One region of the Cellulomonas sp. P2_F12 genome, then DNA from elsewhere that is predicted to be linked to it. Evidence: riboswitches for the same ligand, from Rfam matches in the RefSeq annotation. Region 1 holds a riboswitch; each other region holds the start of a gene.
What was found. A riboswitch is a leader RNA that binds a small molecule or an ion and turns the genes downstream of it on or off. The one in region 1 is predicted to bind S-adenosylmethionine.
Positions count from the first base shown of each region.

Region 2: another riboswitch for S-adenosylmethionine. It lies ahead of AC1DWH_RS04860 (ABC transporter permease); the one in region 1 lies ahead of AC1DWH_RS18965 (NADPH-dependent FMN reductase).
Region 3: another riboswitch for S-adenosylmethionine. It lies ahead of AC1DWH_RS16070 (aminotransferase class V-fold PLP-dependent enzyme); the one in region 1 lies ahead of AC1DWH_RS18965 (NADPH-dependent FMN reductase).

Region 1 is NZ_JBFUEV010000012.1:18,510-23,886, forward strand. Features, by position in the region: gene AC1DWH_RS18950 (FAD-dependent oxidoreductase) at 1-635, shown strand, start outside; gene AC1DWH_RS18955 (LLM class flavin-dependent oxidoreductase) at 632-1,828, shown strand; gene AC1DWH_RS18960 (flavin reductase family protein) at 2,167-2,712, opposite strand; gene AC1DWH_RS18965 (NADPH-dependent FMN reductase) at 2,709-3,236, opposite strand; SAM riboswitch class IV at 3,253-3,361, opposite strand; gene AC1DWH_RS18970 (YciI family protein) at 3,526-3,912, shown strand; gene AC1DWH_RS18975 (RNA polymerase sigma factor) at 3,941-5,122, shown strand; gene AC1DWH_RS18980 (tyrosine-protein phosphatase) at 5,136-5,377, shown strand, end outside.
Region 2 is NZ_JBFUEV010000001.1:1,058,743-1,064,119, reverse strand. Features, by position in the region: gene AC1DWH_RS04870 (dipeptide ABC transporter ATP-binding protein) at 1-803, opposite strand, end outside; gene AC1DWH_RS04865 (ABC transporter permease) at 800-1,732, opposite strand; gene AC1DWH_RS04860 (ABC transporter permease) at 1,734-2,732, opposite strand; SAM riboswitch class IV at 2,771-2,880, opposite strand; SAM riboswitch class IV at 3,055-3,164, shown strand; gene AC1DWH_RS04855 (nitroreductase family protein) at 3,181-3,999, shown strand; gene AC1DWH_RS04850 (GNAT family N-acetyltransferase) at 3,996-4,481, shown strand; gene AC1DWH_RS04845 (rhodanese-like domain-containing protein) at 4,510-4,923, shown strand; gene AC1DWH_RS04840 (M20 family metallopeptidase) at 4,920-5,377, shown strand, end outside.
Region 3 is NZ_JBFUEV010000008.1:91,978-97,354, reverse strand. Features, by position in the region: gene AC1DWH_RS16090 (pyridoxamine 5'-phosphate oxidase family protein) at 1-194, shown strand, start outside; gene AC1DWH_RS16085 (DUF1345 domain-containing protein) at 199-810, opposite strand; gene AC1DWH_RS16080 (O-succinylhomoserine sulfhydrylase) at 853-2,049, opposite strand; gene AC1DWH_RS16075 (rhodanese-like domain-containing protein) at 2,109-2,522, opposite strand; SAM riboswitch class I at 2,533-2,633, opposite strand; SAM riboswitch class IV at 2,752-2,866, shown strand; gene AC1DWH_RS16070 (aminotransferase class V-fold PLP-dependent enzyme) at 2,909-4,303, shown strand; gene AC1DWH_RS16065 (YrdB family protein) at 4,464-4,838, shown strand; gene AC1DWH_RS16060 (fasciclin domain-containing protein) at 5,068-5,377, shown strand, end outside.

The DNA.
Region 1 (5,377 bases):
TTCAGGCCCTGTCCGTGACCGCCGGTGCCGACGGCGTGCTCGTCGAGACCTCCGTCGGTCCGTTCCGCGCTCGCAGCGTCGTCCTGGCCGTCGGCGCGTGGACCTCGACGTTGCTCGGGGCCGGGGCGCCGCCGCTGGTCGTCACGCAGGAGCAGCCCGCGCACTTCTCGCTGCGCACCGGGACGCCCGACGACTGGCCGAGCTTCACGCACCGCCCGCTCGGGGACCACCCGTGGCCCAGCGGCACCTACGGCCTGGGCACGCCCGGGGAGGGGATCAAGGTCGGGTTCCACGCCGTCGGCCCCGTGACCGACCCCGACCGGCGCACGTTCACCGCCGAGCCCGCGCAGCTCGCTCTGTTGCAGGAGTACGCGGCGCAGTGGCTGCCCGGCGTCGACGCCTCTGTCCCCGCGCCGATCTCGTGCACCTACACGACGACCCCCGACCACGACTTCGTCCTCGACCGCCGCGGGCCGCTGGTGGTCGCCGCGGGCTTCTCCGGCCACGGCTTCAAGTTCGCCCCCGCGATCGGGCGGGTCCTGGCCGACCTCGCCGGGGAGTCCGCCGACGACCCCGTCTCTGCGTCGCACCCCGCCTTCCACCTGTCCCGACCCGCCCTGCAGGAGATCCGATGACCCGCCGTGCCGTGCCCCTGTCCGTGCTCGACCTCGCGCCCGTCCCGGAGGGGAGCAGCGGCGCCGATGCCCTGCGGACGGCCGTCGAGCGCGCGCAGCTGGTCGAGCGGCTCGGGTACCGCCGGGTGTGGTACGCCGAGCACCACCTGGCGCCGGGCGTCGCGTCGTCCACGCCCGGCGTGCTCGCCGCCCTGACCGCGAGCGCCACCTCGACCATCCGCGTCGGGTCCGCCGCCGTGCTGCTCGGTTCCACCAGCCCCGTCGTTGCCGCCGAGCAGTTCGGGACCGTCGCCGCCCTGCACCCCGGGCGCGTGGACCTCGGGCTCGGCCGGGCGTCGTTCCCGCCGCCGAGCAAGTCCGCTGCGCCCGACGCGTCCGCCCCGACCGCCGGGCGGGTCCCGTCGACGGCGACCGAGGCCCGCGTGGTCGACGGCCTGCTCGTGCCCGCGGCGCCGCCCTTCACCTTCGCCGACCCCGACCTGCGCTCGCGGTTCCTCGCCCACCTCGACTTCCTCAGCGCGTCCCGGACGCCGGCGCCGTTCCGGGACGAGCTGTCCAGGGTCCTCGCGCTGCAGGCCGGGACCGCCCGGGCCGGCGAGCGCGGTGTCACCAGCCCCGCCGTGGAGGGCTCGGACATCGCCCTGTGGGTGCTCGCGTCGAGCGCGGGGGAGAGCGCGCGCGTGGCCGGCGAGCTGGGCCTGCCGCTGGCCGCGAACTACCACGTGAGCCCGGCGACCGTCCTGGAGACGGTCGCGGCGTACCGGGACGCCTTCGTCCCCGGGGTGCTGGACGAGCCGTACGTCGTCGTGTCGGCCGACGTGCTCGTCGCGGAGACGTCGTCCCGGGCGGCCGAGCTGGCCGACCCGTTCGCGGAGTGGGTGCTCTCGATCCGCAGCGGCGCGAGCGCGATCCAGTACCCACGGCCGGGCACGACGACGCCGTGGGAGCTGCGCGACGACGCCGAGCGTGCGCTGCTGCGGGACCGGGTCGACACGCGGCTCGTCGGCGACCCGGAGTCGGTGGCCCGCGGTCTGGACGCCCTGGTGCGCGCGACCGGCGCCGACGAGCTGCTGATCACCACGATCACGCACGACCCGGCGGACACGGCCCGCTCGTACGAGCTGCTCGCCCGCGCGTGGGGCCTCGCCGACGACGAGCTGGTCGGCGCAGGCACGGCCGCGACGACCCGCTAGCCCGCGCGGTCGCGCCCTCGCGCTGGCCCCACCGCCGCCGCGCCCTCCCGCCGCGCCCTCTCGCCGGCCCCGCCGCCGCCGCGCCCTCCGGCCGGCCCCACAACGTCCGCACTCGATGGGCCTCCGACCCCCACGAGTGCGGACGTTGTGCATGCAGGCAGCGGGACGTCCGCGCTCAGTCGGGTTCCGACCCGCACAAGCGCGGACGTTGTGGATTCACACGGCGGACGTCCGCGCTTACACGGGTTCTGACCCGCACAAGCGCGGACGTTGCGGGGGGTGCACGCGGCGGAAGGCCCCCGGCGTCGAGATGCCGGGGGCCTTCTGCGACGGACGGGTCAGACGGCCGTGTGGTCGCCGATCCGGTGGTAGGTGCGGTCGTGGTAGACGAGCGGGAGGGCGTCGTCGTCGACGGAGTGCGCGAGGGCGCGGACCGACACCAGGTACGAGCCGCCGACCGGCACCCGCTGCACGACCCGGCCGCGCAGCCAGGACACGGCCTCGTCGATCACCGGCTCGCCGGTCTCCAGCGGCGTCCAGCCGCCGGCCGCGAACCGGTCGATGCCGCTCGTCGCGAACCGGGCGGACACGTCGTCCTGCGCCGAGGACAGGAAGCTGATCGCGAGCGTGCGCGCCCGGGACAGGGCGGGCCACGACGACGAGGTCGACGCCAGCGAGAACGCGAGCAGCGGCGGGTCGGCGGACACGGAGATGACGGAGGTCGCCGTGAACCCGACGGGCCGGCCCTCGTCGTCGAGGAGTGTCACCACCGCGACCCCGGCGGGGTGCCGGCGGAACACCTCCTTGTAGGCCTGCGGGCTCAGCTGCGGCTCGTCCTGCTCCACGAGGTCGGCGTCCAGCGAGCGCAGGATCTCGGCGGTCATGCGGAGAGCGCCGCGACGTCGAGGGCGGCGTGCAGGGGAGCGAAGGCGCGCTCGAGCCACCGGTCGATCACCGGGCCGAGGTCCACCAGGTCCGCTTCCGTGACGGCCAGCGCGCGGCTGGGGACGGTGGCGCCGAGCTCGACGAGCAGGGGCCGCAGGTGCACCTCGCCGGCGAGCAGGTGGGCCGGGCCGCCGGACACGACGAGAGGGACCGCGACCACGCCGGCGAGACCGTCGGGGCCGTAGAGGTCGAGGAACGACTTGAGCAGGCCCGTGTAGGTGGCCTTGTAGACGGGCGTCGCGACGACGAGCAGCCGCGCGCCCGCCACGGTCGCGAGCGCGGGGTCGAGGAGCGAGCGGTCGGCGGTGAACAGCTGGTGGCCGATCGTCGCCAGGTCGACGGTCGCGATGTCGGCCCCGTCGGCGAGCCGGTCGGCGACCTGCACGGCCGCGGACAAGGTGCGGGACCCGGGCTTCGGGTTGCCGACGAGGGCGACGACGTCGGGCACGGACTGCTGGACCACGGTGGAGCTCCTTCTCGCTGCACGCTTGCCGCACCGGTCGGTGCGGCCAGGTCATCTCCCGGAGCACCCCGTCGTGGAGGGGTTGCTGACCAGCGAGCCGGGGCTTCGCGCTGGCACTCGTGACCTGGGCGGAGTTGTAGCAAGGGGGTGTCGTCCGGCAAGGGCTTCGCTGGAGAATCCCGAATGACGGACACACACGCCGGTGTCGAGAACGCGCGAGCGGCACCGACCACGGGGTGAGAGGGTCCGCTGGGGGACCGCGAGACACCGGGAGCGCACCGTGAAGTACATGCTGCTGATGAACTACCACATCGAGGGGGTGCCCCCGATCGACACCTGGGCGCCCGAGGACGTGCGCCGGCACATCCAGTTCCAGCACGACCTCGGCGCGGAGCTGGTGGCCAGCGGCGAGTTCGTCGACGGCCAGGGTCTCGCGTGGCCGGACACGGCGAAGCTGGTGCGCAGCGACGGGGTGTCCGCCCCGGTCGTCGTCGACGGGCCGTTCGCCGAGTCGAAGGAGTTCCTGGCCGGCTACTGGACGGTCGACGTCGAGGACGAGGCGCGGGCGATCGCCATCGCCGCGAAGGCGTCGGCGGCACCCGGGCCGGACGGCGTGCCGGTCCAGCAGGTGTTCGAGGTCCGTGCGCTGATGGAGGCACCCTCCCCTGTCGACTGACCGGGCAGACCCGCCCGTCGAGGACCTGCTGCGCACCCTCGCGCCGCAGGTCCTGGGCGTGCTGGTGCGGCGGTCGGGGGACCTCGCCGACGCCGAGGACGCCCTGCAGGAGGCGCTCCTGGCTGCGGCGACGCAGTGGCCGTCGACGGGCGTGCCCGGCAACCCGCACGCGTGGCTGGTCGTCGTCGGCCAGAACAAGCTGGTGGACCGGTACCGCAGCGAGGACGCGCGACGCCGGCGCGAAGAGCTCGTCGCGACGATGGACCCGGGAGCCGAGGCGCTCCAGTCCGACGACTCCCTGCTGCTGCTCTTCGGCTGCTGCCACCCGGCGCTGAGCCCGGCGTCGGCGATCTCGCTGACCCTGCGGTCGGTCGGTGGCCTGACCACCGCGGAGATCGCCCGGGCGTTCCTGGTGCCGGAGCCGACGATGGCGCAGCGGCTCAGCCGGGCACGCCGGACCCTGCGCGACCTGGACGGCCCGTTCCGGATGCCGTCGGCGGCGGACTACGGCGAGCGGCTCCGCGCCGTGCTGCGGGTGCTGTACCTGATCTTCAACGAGGGCTACGCCAGCACCTCGGGCGCGTCGGTGGCCCGGGCGGACCTGGCGGCCGAGGCGCTCCGGCTCACCCGCGCGCTGTCACTGAGCCTCCCCGACGATCCCGAGGTCGCCGGCCTGCTCGCGCTGATCCTGCTCACCGATGCCCGGCGTCCCGCGCGCACGGGACCGCGCGGCGAGCTGATCCCGCTGGACGAGCAGGACCGTGAGCGCTGGGACTCCGCGATGATCGCGGAGGGCGTCGCCTTGGTCGAGCACGCGCTCGTGCGCGGAGCGGTCGGCGAGTACCAGCTGCAGGCGGCGATCGCGGCCCTGCACGACGAGGCGCCGACGGCCGACGAGACGGACTGGCCCCAGCTGCTCGCCCTGTACGGGCTGCTCGAGCGGATGACCGGCAACCCGATGGTCACGCTGAACCGCGGGGTCGCTCTCGCGATGGTGCACGGCCCCGACGCCGGGCTCGCCCTGCTGGCCACGCTGGACCAGCCGCTCGCCGGCCATCACCGGCTCGCCGCCGTCCGGGGTCACCTGCTCGAGCGGGCAGGCCGGCCCGAGGAGGCGGCCGAGCAGCTGCTGCTGGCGTCCCGGCAGACCACGAGCCTGGCGGAGCGCGACTACCTGCGGCTCCAGGTGGCACGCCTGCGGCACGGTTGACACGCTGAGCACCGTGCCGGCCGATCCCGATCCCCACATCCTGTTCTCGCCCGCCGTGACCAACCTGCGCGATCTCGGTGGTCGGCGCACGGCCGACGGGGGCGTCGTCGCGTCCGGGGTCGTGTACCGCTCAGCGGAGATGACGGGCGACGCGGTCGCCACCGACGAGGTCCTCGCCGGTCTGGGCATCCGGACCGTGGTCGACCTGCGCACCGAGGGCGAGCGGACGGCACGGCCGGACCACGTGCCGGCCGG
Region 2 (5,377 bases), on a different contig from region 1:
ATCGTGCGGGCGCCCCGCAGGCTGGGGGCCGCGGCGAGCAGGGCGCGCGTGTACGGGTCCGACGGCGAGCCGAGCACCTGGTCGGGCGTGCCTTGCTCGACCACCCGCCCCTGCGACATCACGACGATCCGGTCGGCGCGGTCGGCGGCCACCCCGAGGTCGTGCGTGATGAGCAGCACGCCCGTCCCGGTACCCGTCGTCAGCTGCTCGAGGTGGTCCAGGATCTGGCGCTGCACCGTCACGTCGAGCGCGCTCGTCGGCTCGTCGGCCACCAGCAGGCGCGGCTGCGCCGCGAGCGCGATGGCGATGAGCACGCGCTGCCGCATGCCGCCGGACAGCTCGTGCGGGTACTGGCGGGCCCGGACCTCCGGGTTGCTCAGCCCGGCGCGGTCCAGCGCCTCGACCGCCTCGATCATCGCGTTCTTGCGGTCCGCCAGGCCGTGGATGCGCAGCACCTCGGCCACCTGCTCGCCCACGCGGGTCACGGGGTTGAGCGAGACGGTCGGGTCCTGAGGGACCAGGCCTACGAGCAGGCCGCGCACGGAGCGGAGCTCGCGCTGCGTGGCGCGGGCCATGTCGTGGCCCAGCAGGTCGATGCTGCCGTGGTCGATGACGGCGGCGGGGGCGAGCAGCCGGACGACGGCCGCGGCGGTGGTCGACTTGCCCGAGCCGGACTCGCCCACGACTGCGACGGTCTCGCCGGCGTCGACGTGCAGCGAGACGTCCCGGACGGCGCGGACCGTGCCGCGGCGGGCCTTGTAGGCGACGGCGAGGTCGGTGACGGTGAGCAGGCGCTCGCTCATGCGGCACCCCCGTCGGGACGGTCGAGGGACCGCGAGATGCGGCCGGCGGCCAGCACGCTCACGGCGATGGTCAGGCCGGGCAGCGTGGTCAGCCACCAGGACGTCCGCAGGTAGTCGCGGCCGCCGGACACGAGCGCGCCCCACTCGGGCGCCGGGGGCGGCGCGCCGTAGCCGAGGAAGCTCAGCGCGGAGACCGCCAGGATCGCGGCGCCCAGCTGCAGGGCCGCCAGGACGACCACCGGGCCGGCGGCGTTGGGCAGCACGTGGCGGAACAGGACGGACCACCAGCGGCTGCCGCCGGCGTGCGCGGCCTCGACGTACACGGACGAGCGGACGCGCAGGACCTCGGAGCGCATGATCCGCGCCACCGTGGCGACGCTGGCCAGGCCGACGGCGATCGCGACCTTGACCGTGCCGAAGCCGAGCGCCGTGATGAGGGCGAGCGAGAGGAGCAGCGCCGGGATGGACAGGAGCACGTCCACCGCGCGCATGACGACGTCGTCGAACACCCCGCCGACGAAGCCCGCCAGCAGCCCGACGAGGGCCCCGACCAGCAGGCCGACGCCGACGGCGACGAGGGCCGCCTCCAGGGTCAGGTGCGTGCCGTGAACCACGCGCGTGTAGAGGTCGCGACCGAGCTGGTCGGTGCCGAACCAGTGCGCACCCGACGGGGGTTGCAGCTTGTCCGCCGGCACGCCGGTCAGCGGGTCACCCGGCGCGAGCAGCTGGGGGACGAACGCGGCGAGCAGGACCAGGGCGATCCAGACGAGGGCGAGCAGCAGGCCGGGCCGGCGGGCGAGCTCGCCCACCCAGGCGAGCGGGCCGGGGGTCGCGGCGTCCTGCCGGTCGCGGATCGCGTCGGCCAGGCGGTCCGGGGCGGTGGCGGCGAAGTCGTCGACCGCGACCTTCTCGTTCAGGAGGTCCGTCATGTCACACCCCCGCCGTGACGGGCCGACGGACCTGCGCCGCCTCGGTCGACACCGGCGCCTTGACGGGCCGGCTGCGCCGGACGATCCGTGGGTCGAGCAGCGGGTACAGCAGGTCGACCGCGAGGTTGACCAGCACGAACACGGCGGCGGCGAAGAGCACGATGCCCTGCACCACGGGGATGTCCTGCGCGCTGACCGAGGTGGCCGTCAGCCGGCCGATGCCGGCGCGCGAGAACACGGTCTCGGTGACCACCGCGCCGGCGAGCAGCTCGCCGATCACCAGGCCGATGACCGTGAGGGCGGGCAGCGAGGCGTTGCGCAGCGCGTGCCGGAAGTGGACGCGTGCCGGACTCGCGCCCTTGGCGCGCGCGGTGTCGACGTAGGGCTGGGCGAGGCTGTGCCGCAGCGAGCGCGAGAGCATCTGGGCGATGAGCGCAGCGGTGGGCACCGCGAGCGTCACGGCCGGCAGCACGATCGACGCGAACCCCTTGTTCCCCACAGCCGGGAAGATCGGGTTCGCGAACGAGAACCACTGCACGAGCATGAGGCCGAACCAGAACGACGGGATGGCCACGCCGAGCGGGGGCAGGCCCAGCAGCGCGTTGGACAGACCCCGGCCGCGTGCCAGCGTCGCGACGACGGCCAGCCCGCCGCCCAGCAGCAGCGCCAGCACGAACGCCGCGCCCGCGATGGCGGCTGTGGGCGGGATCGCCTCGGCGATCAGGCCGAGCACCGGACGGTGCAGGACGACGGACGTGCCGAGGTTGCCGCGCAGCAGGGCGCCCAGCTGCGTCACGTACTGCACGGGCAAGGGCTGGTCGAGCCCGTACTGGGCCCGCAGCGCGTCGAGCTGCTCCGGCGTCACGTCGTTGGACTCGCTGCCGTACATGAGCGAGACCGGGTCGCCCGGCAGCGCGTAGAGCACGACGAACGTGACCGTGTAGGCGGCCCAGAGCACCAGGACTGCCTGGCCGAGGCGGGTGCCGATGTAGCGGGACATGTGAGCGGTCGTCCTCGATCTGCCGGACGGGTCCGGCGGGTCTGTGCTTGCACGGCGGGTGCCGTGCCGGGTCGTCACCTGGAGCACCCCGTCACACCTGAAGGGTTGCTGCCCGACCAACCAGGGTTTGTCGTCGGGGCTCGAGACCGGCGCGAAGGTAGGCACGCGGTCGGCGGTCGTCAACGATCCGCCGGGCCTTCTCATCAGGTGGACAGACGTCTCACGCACGGTTCGAGCGGCCCCTGCCGCGAGCCGTACCGGGATGTGAGAACCCCGTCCCGATCGTTGACATCGCCGGGTGCGCGGTCGACCCTCCGGCGCAGGTCACGAGCTCCGCCGTCTGGCTCGGCAGGCGGAGCAGCAACCCTCGGTGACGTGGGGTGCTCCCGAGCAAGACCCGGCCCGCCGGATCGCGGAGGGCAAACGTCCGACACCCCAGGGAACCGTCTTGTCCGTCGATCTCCTCCCGTCCTCCGTCGCTGCGCGCTACGGCGGCGCCGCGCCCACCGACCTCGCGACCTCCGACGTCATCGAGCTCCAGCTGGCCCACCGGTCTGTGCGCCGCTACCTGCCGGACGACGTCACGGATGCCGAGCTCGCCGCCGTCGTCGCCGCGGCGCAGTCCGCCGCCACCAGCTCGAACCTGCAGCTGTGGAGCGTGGTCGCAGTCCGCGACGACGCGCGCCGCGCCGCCCTGTCCGCGCTCGCGGGCGACCAGGCCCACATCGCGCAGGCCCCGCTGCTTCTCGTCTGGCTGGTCGACCTCGGGCGCGCGCACGCCATCGCGGCCGCGCACGAGGCGCCGACCGAGGGCGCGGCCTACCTCGAGACCGCGGTCGTCGGGTTCGTCGACGCCGCGCTGGCCGCGCAGAACGCGGTGCTCGCCGCGGAGTCGCTGGGCCTGGGCACCGTGTACATCGGTGCGCTGCGCAACCGTCCGGAGCAGGTCGCCGAGTTGCTTCACCTACCGCAGCACGTGTTTGCCGCGTTCGGGCTCGTGGTCGGGCGGCCGGACCTCAGTGAGAACACCCGCGTCAAGCCCCGCCTGCCGCAGTCGGCCGTGCTGCACCACGAGACGTACGACGACGCCGAGCACGCCGACGCGGTCGCCGCCTACGAGGGCCTGATCGGCGACTTCTACGCCGAGGAGGGACTGTCCCACTCGTGGGTCGAGAGGGTGCTCGCCCGGCTCTCCGGTCCGGCCGCGCTCAACGGCCGCGACCAGCTGCGGTCGGCCCTCGAGGCGCAGGGGTTCGGGCTGCGATGACCACCACCACCTCCACCGGGGAGGTCACGCTGGCCGTCGTCCCGTGGACGCACCCGCACGCCGGTCGCCTGCGCGACCAGATGGACGCCGAGCTGGCTCCGCGCTACGCCGACCTCCTCGCGCAGCGCGGTCCGCGCGTGCCCGTCGATCCCGCCTCGATCCTGGTGACCTACGTGGCCTACGACGGGGACCGTCCCGTCGGCACCGCCTCCCTACGCCTGGTCGACGGCGAGCACGAGGTCAAGCGTGTCTTCGTCGCCGCCACCCACCGCCGGCTCGGCCTGGCCGCCCGGCTCCTCGACGCGGTCGGGCGCTTCGCGGCCGACGCGGGCGTGCGCACGATCGTCCTGCAGACGGGGGTCCGGCAGCCGGACGCGGTCGCGCTGTACCTGCGCGAGGGCTGGCGCGCTGTCGAGCCCTTCGGCGACTACGTGGGCGACCGGCTGAGCCTGTGCTTCGCCAAGGACCTGCTCGAGGCCTGACCCGAACCCCCTCACGAAGGAGAGCACCATGACCGACACCACCACCCGCCCCGGCGCCCCGGCGGAGCACCTGAGCCTCGAGGAGGCCGCGGCCCTCGCGCCCGCGGTCAGCCCGACCGAGGCCGCCGAGCGCGTGGCCGAGGGCGCGTTCCTGCTCGACGTGCGCAGCGAGGCCGGCCGGTCCCGCACGGGCTCGATCCCGGGGGCCACGATCGGCGACCGGTACGCGATCGACCAGGAGTTCGACCTGACCGCGGCCACCCGCCACGCGCCGATCGTGTCGCTGGACACGCCGATCGTCGTCGTCTGCGGCTCGGTGCGCGGGTCGGGGCCGGTCGCGGCCGAGCTGCGGGCCAAGGGTTTCACCAACGTCGTGCACGTCGAGGGCGGCTTCCCCGCGTGGAAGGACGCCGGGCTGCCGGCCGGGGCGCCCGTCGGATGACCAGCCCGTCCACCGCCTTCCTCGACGAGCTCCGGGCGCTGACCGAGCGTCGTCGGGCGTCGTTCGTGCCGCTGACGTCGCCGTTCGCGGGTGCCGACGAGCCCTCGCGTGCCTTGGTCCGGGCGGCGGCCAAGGCGGGCGAGACCGACGTGCTCGACGTCGCGCACGCGATCCACTCCCACCCGGAGGAGGCGTTCCGCGAGGTCCGCTCGGTCGCGGCGGTCGCGGACCTGCTCGCCCGGCACGGCGTGCCCGCCACGATGGGGTCGCACGGGCTGTCGACGTCGCTACGCGCCGGCCTGACCGGCCACGGCCCCGACGACGGCGCCCCGCGCGAGGACGCCGGCCCGACGGTCGCGATCCTCGCCGAGTACGACGCCCTGCCGGGCGTCGGCCACGCGTGCGGCCACCACCTCATCGCGGGGGCCGCGACGGGGGCGTTCCTGGCGCTGCG
Region 3 (5,377 bases), on a different contig from region 1:
GGGGCGTGACGGCCGAGGCCTGGTTCCCCGACGGCCCGGAGACGCCCGGACTGGTCCTGGTGGTGCTTCGCGGCGAGACCGCGGAGTACTGGCACGCCAAGGGAGGCCGCCTGACCACGGCGTTCAGCCTGGTCAAGGCCAAGGTGACCGGCGAGCGCTACGACGGCGGCGAGAACGAGACGGTCCGGCTCTGAGCGGTCACATCGACGCGACCAGGTTCACCAGCAGCGCGATGATCACGGTGCCGAACAGGTAGCTGAGCAGCGCGTGCCCGAGCGCGGTCCGCCGCATCGGGGACGAGCCGAGGTCGGTGTCGGAGATCGCGAAGCTCATCCCGACGGTCACGGCGACGTACGCGAAGTCGGTGTACCGCGGCGCCTGCTTCATGTGGAAGTCGATGCCGCCGGCGCCGTCGGTCAGGTACATCCGCGCGTACCGCAGCGCGAACACCGTGTGGATGGCGGCCCACGACGCCAGCACGCTGGCCAGCACCGCGATCGTGGGCAGCAGCTGGCCGATGTTCTTGTCCACCAGCACGACGACGACGCCGACCAGGGTGACGAGCGCCGCGAAGAGGACGACGGCGTGAGCGCCCCACCGGGTCGGCTCCTCGCGCGTCGCGTGAGACGCCGTCTCGTCGGGGTCCATCGGGGCGACCGCCGCCCACGTCCAGACGACGAAGACGGCCGCGACGGTCGCCCACCCGGCCAGCACCGCCGCGACCACGGACGTCCAGCCGACGATGATGCCGACGAGGACGCCGGCCAGCGCACCGACGATCAGCCTGACCAGCGACGACGACGCCTTCATGGCGCCAGTGTTCCGCGCGAGGTCCCCCAGGTCGGGGAGGTGTCAGCCCGCGAGTGTGTCGAGCGCCTGCGTGAGGTCGTCGATGAGGTCCGCGGGGTCCTCGAGGCCCACCGACAGCCGCACGGTCGACTCGGCGATGCCGACCGCCGCGCGACCCTCGGGGCCGAGCTTGCGGTGCGTCGTCGTCGCCGGGTGCGTGACCATCGACTTGGCGTCGCCGAGGTTGTTCGAGATGTCCACGATCCGCAGGGCGTCGAGCACGCCGAACGTGACCTTCTTGGCGACGTCGGGCTGCGCGCCGTCCGGCACCGCGAGGTTGAACGTCACGACGGTGCCGCCGCCGGACTGCTGGGCGAGTGCGAGCTCGTGCTGCGGGTGCGACGGCAGGTACGGGTAGCGGACCAGCGACACGCCCGGCTGCTGCTCGAGCCACGTGGCCACCTGCAGGGCCGACGCCGTCTGGTGCCGCACGCGCAGCGACAGCGTCTCGAGGCCCTTGAGCAGCACCCACGCGTTGAACGCCGACAGCGACGGCCCGGTGTTCCGGATGAGCGTCTGCACCGGACCGTGGATGTACTCGTCCGTGCCCAGGATCGCGCCGCCGAGCACGCGCCCCTGCCCGTCGATGTGCTTGGTCGCCGAGTACACGATCACGTCCGCGCCCAGCTCGAGCGGCCGGGACAGCACGGGTGTCGCGAAGACGTTGTCGACGATGACGGTCGCGCCGGCGGCGTGCGCGAGCCTGCTCACCGCCGCGATGTCGACCAGGTCCTGCATGGGGTTGGACGGCGTCTCGAAGAACACGACGTCCGCCGGCGTCGAGAGCGCCTCCTCCCACTGCGCGAGCTCGTGCCCGTCGACGTAGTCGGTGCGCACGCCCCACTTGGCCAGGATCTCCTCGAAGATCACGACCGTGGACCCGAACAGCGCCCGCGCGGACACGATTCGCGACCCCGACTGCACGATCGCGGCGAGGGACGTGAAGACGGCGGACATGCCGGACGCGGTGGCGTAGGCGGCCTCGGCGCCCTCGAGCAGGCGCAGGCGCTCCTCGAACGTGGACACGGTCGGGTTGCCGTAGCGCGAGTAGAGGAAGCGGTCGGCCTCGCCGGCGAACGCGGCCTCGGCCTCGGCGGCGGCGTCGTAGACGTAGCCCTGCGTGAGGAACAGCGCCTCGGAGGTCTCCTGGAACTGCGAGCGGACCAGCCCGCCGCGGACGGCGAGGGTGTCGGGCCGCAGGTCGGAGCGCGGTGTGCGGCGGTCGTCCCAGTCGGCGGGGCCGGGGACGCGCCGGGGGCTCACGCCTGCCGCCACGGCAGGCCGGCGGCGCGCCAGCCGGAGTGGCCGCGGTGGCCGTCCGGGCCGACGTCGCCCTCGAAGCCCTCGAGCACGTTGTACGCCGGGCCGAGACCCGCCGCGGTGGCGGCCTGCGCGGCGGCGATCGAGCGGACCCCGGATCGGCACAGGAACACGACGGGACGCCCCGCCGCGACGCCGGCGTCGGCCAGCTGCTTGAGGAACTGCGGGTTCGGCCGTCCCGACGGGTACGACACCCACTCGACCAGCGCCGCGCGCCCGTCGATCGGCGCGGAGTCGGGGATGCCGACATAGCGCCACTCGGCGTCGGTGCGGACGTCGACGAGCACGGCGGTCTCGTCGGAGGTCAGGAGGTCCCAGGCCTGCTGGGGGGTCAGGTCGCCGGCGTAGCTCATGCAGTTCCTCGTCTCATCGGTCCTGGCGGTAGCACCCTCGGCCGGGCACAAGGTGCCCGCGGGTTGCTGCGGCGTCGTCGAGCCAGATCTCTCGGCCGCTCTGGATGGTGCCGGTGATGCTACGCGCGGCGGTACCGTCGCTCCAACTGGTGGACAAGGCGTCCCGACATCCGAGACGAACCCCGAGGTGCGTTGACAGGCGCCCGGGCCTGCCGGGACCCTCGTTGCAGGTCATGAGCGCCAGCGACAAGCCCCGGCTCGCTGGCCGGCAACCCTCCTCCGCGGTGGGGTGCCCCGGGTGACGACCTGGCCGCGTCCCGTCCGGGACTCGGCAAGCGCGGGGTTCCACCTCCCAGGGGTCCCCCGGATCGTGTCGGAGGACCACCATGACTGCCATCGCCGAGCGCCTCTCGTGTGCCTCCGTCGACGACGTGAGCGCCCTGCTCCCCGTCGTCGGCGGCACCACCACCGTGCCGCTCGTGGACGGGTCCCAGCGGGTCTACGCGAACCTGGACTACGCCGCGAGCGCCCCCGCGCTGGAGTCGGTCGCAGCCCGGGTGACCGAGGTGCTCCCGCTCTACGCCTCCGTGCACCGCGGCGCCGGGTACCTCTCCCAGGTGTCCACCGCGCTGTACGAGTCCGCGCGTCAGACCATCGCGCGGTTCGTCGAGGCCCGTCCCGACGACGTCGCGATCATCACGCGCAACACCACGGACTCGCTCAACCTGCTGGCCGGTGTGGTGCCGGAGGGCGGCCGGGTCCTCGTGCTGGACGTCGAGCACCACGCCAACCTGCTCCCGTGGGTGCAGTCGACGGGGCGTCACGGCAACCGCACGACGATCCTGCCGATCAAGGACACGGTCGCCGCGACCCTCGATGCGCTGCGCGACGAGCTGGCCCGCCAGCCGTACGCGCTGGTCACCATCACGGGCGCGTCCAACGTGACGGGGGAGGCGCTGCCGATCGAGGAGGTCGTCGCGCTCGCCCACGCCGAGGGTGCGCGCGTGGCCGTCGACGGCGCCCAGCTGGTGCCGCACCGCGGCTTCTCGCTGGCGGCGACCGACGCCGACTACATCGCGTTCTCGGGGCACAAGACGTACGCACCGTTCGGCGCGGGGGCCCTCGTCGGCCGCCGCGACTGGCTCGACACAGGCACGCCGTACCTCGCAGGGGGAGGTGCGGTGCGCGACGTGCGGGCCGATCGGACGGTCTGGCAGCCGGCACCGGCGCGGCACGAGGCGGGCTCGCCCAACGTGCTCGGCGCGATCGCGCTGGCGGAGGCGTGCGACCAGCTGGCGGCACTCCCCGCCGGCGCCCTCGCCGCGCACGAGGAGGCTCTGCGGGCCCGCCTCGTCGAGGGGCTGTCCGGCATCGACGGCGTCGAGATCGCGCGCATCTGGCCCGACTCCGCGCCGCCGGTCGGCGTGATCACGTTCACGGTCCCGGACCACGACCCGGGCCTGGTGGCCGCGTACCTCGCCGCCGAGCACGGCATCGGCGTCCGCGACGGCCGGTTCTGCGCCCACCCGCTCCTCGCGCACCTCGGTGCGTCCGGCGGGGCCATCCGGGCGTCGGTGGGCGTGGGCACGACGAGCGAGGCGGTCGACCGCCTGGTCGTGGCGCTGACCCAGTACCTGGCCGACGGCCCGGCCGTCCGCTACGAGGTGGTCGACGGCTGCTGGGCGGTCGTCGACGACACCCGCCCGCTCCTCGCGGTCCACGGCCTGGACCACCTGGCGGCGACGGCGGCGGCAGCCTGCGGCCCGGCCCTGGACGACTGAGCACGCTCGCCGCACCCGCGATCCCCGCAGTCCGGCAGCAGATCCGCCAGCCCGAGTACGTCACTTCGCCCCCGAGAACGTCACAGTGAACTGCCGTTCTCGCGGCGACATGACGTTCTCGGCCGGACGCCGGACGCGTGACGTCGCCCATGATGGCTCCGTGAGCGAGCCCCAGCAGCCACCCGTCGTCCCTCGCGTCGGCGTGCTCGGCGTGCTCGCGTTCCTGTGCGAGCTCGTCATGGTCGCTCTGCTGGCGGTGTCCGGGTGGCGCCTCGGGACCGCCACGGCGGCGTCGGTCGCGCTCGCGGTCGGGCTTCCCCTCGTCGCGATCGCGATCTGGGCCCGCTGGATGGCTCCGGCCTCCGGTCACCGGCTCCGGCGCGGGCCGCGGGTCGCGGCGCAGACCGGACTGTTCGTCGCGGTCGGCACCGTCTGCATCGTCGCGGGTCTGACGGCCTGGGGCGTGGCCTTTGCCCTCGTCGCGTCGGCAGTGTTCGCCCTCGCGAGGGACGCCGACCCGGCACGGCGACCCTGACCGGGCCTAGACGCCACGGCCTCGACCGGCCCGATAGCAGCGCGAGGTCGTGAGTTCGCCACGAAGTCGTGAGTTGCAACTCACGACTTCATCGCAAACTCACGACCTCACGACCACGAGGTGCATCCGGCCGACGGGTACCGGGCGAAGAGGACACAGGGCGCCCACCGGTGCCCGCGCGGTGCGGCGCAGGGGCGTCGGCCGCGACCCTCGTCCGTAGGAGCCCACCATGAGGATCCGTCGCACGCTGTCCGTCCTGCTCGTCGCCGGGGTCGTCGCCGGCGGGGGGCTGGCCCTCGCGCCGGCCGCCACCGCCGCCGCCCCGCCGACGGGCACGGCGAGCCTCGCCGCCCTGCTCGCCTCGGACGGGGACACGTTCGACCACAGCTGGCGGGACTTCGACATCCTCGACCAGGCCGTCGGCGCGGTGCTGGCCGCGAAGCCGTCGAGCCCGGTCGCGGTCCTCGCGGACGGCACGGTCCCGCTGACGGCGTTCCTGCCGACGGACCGCGCGTTCCAGTACCTGGCCAAGGACCTGA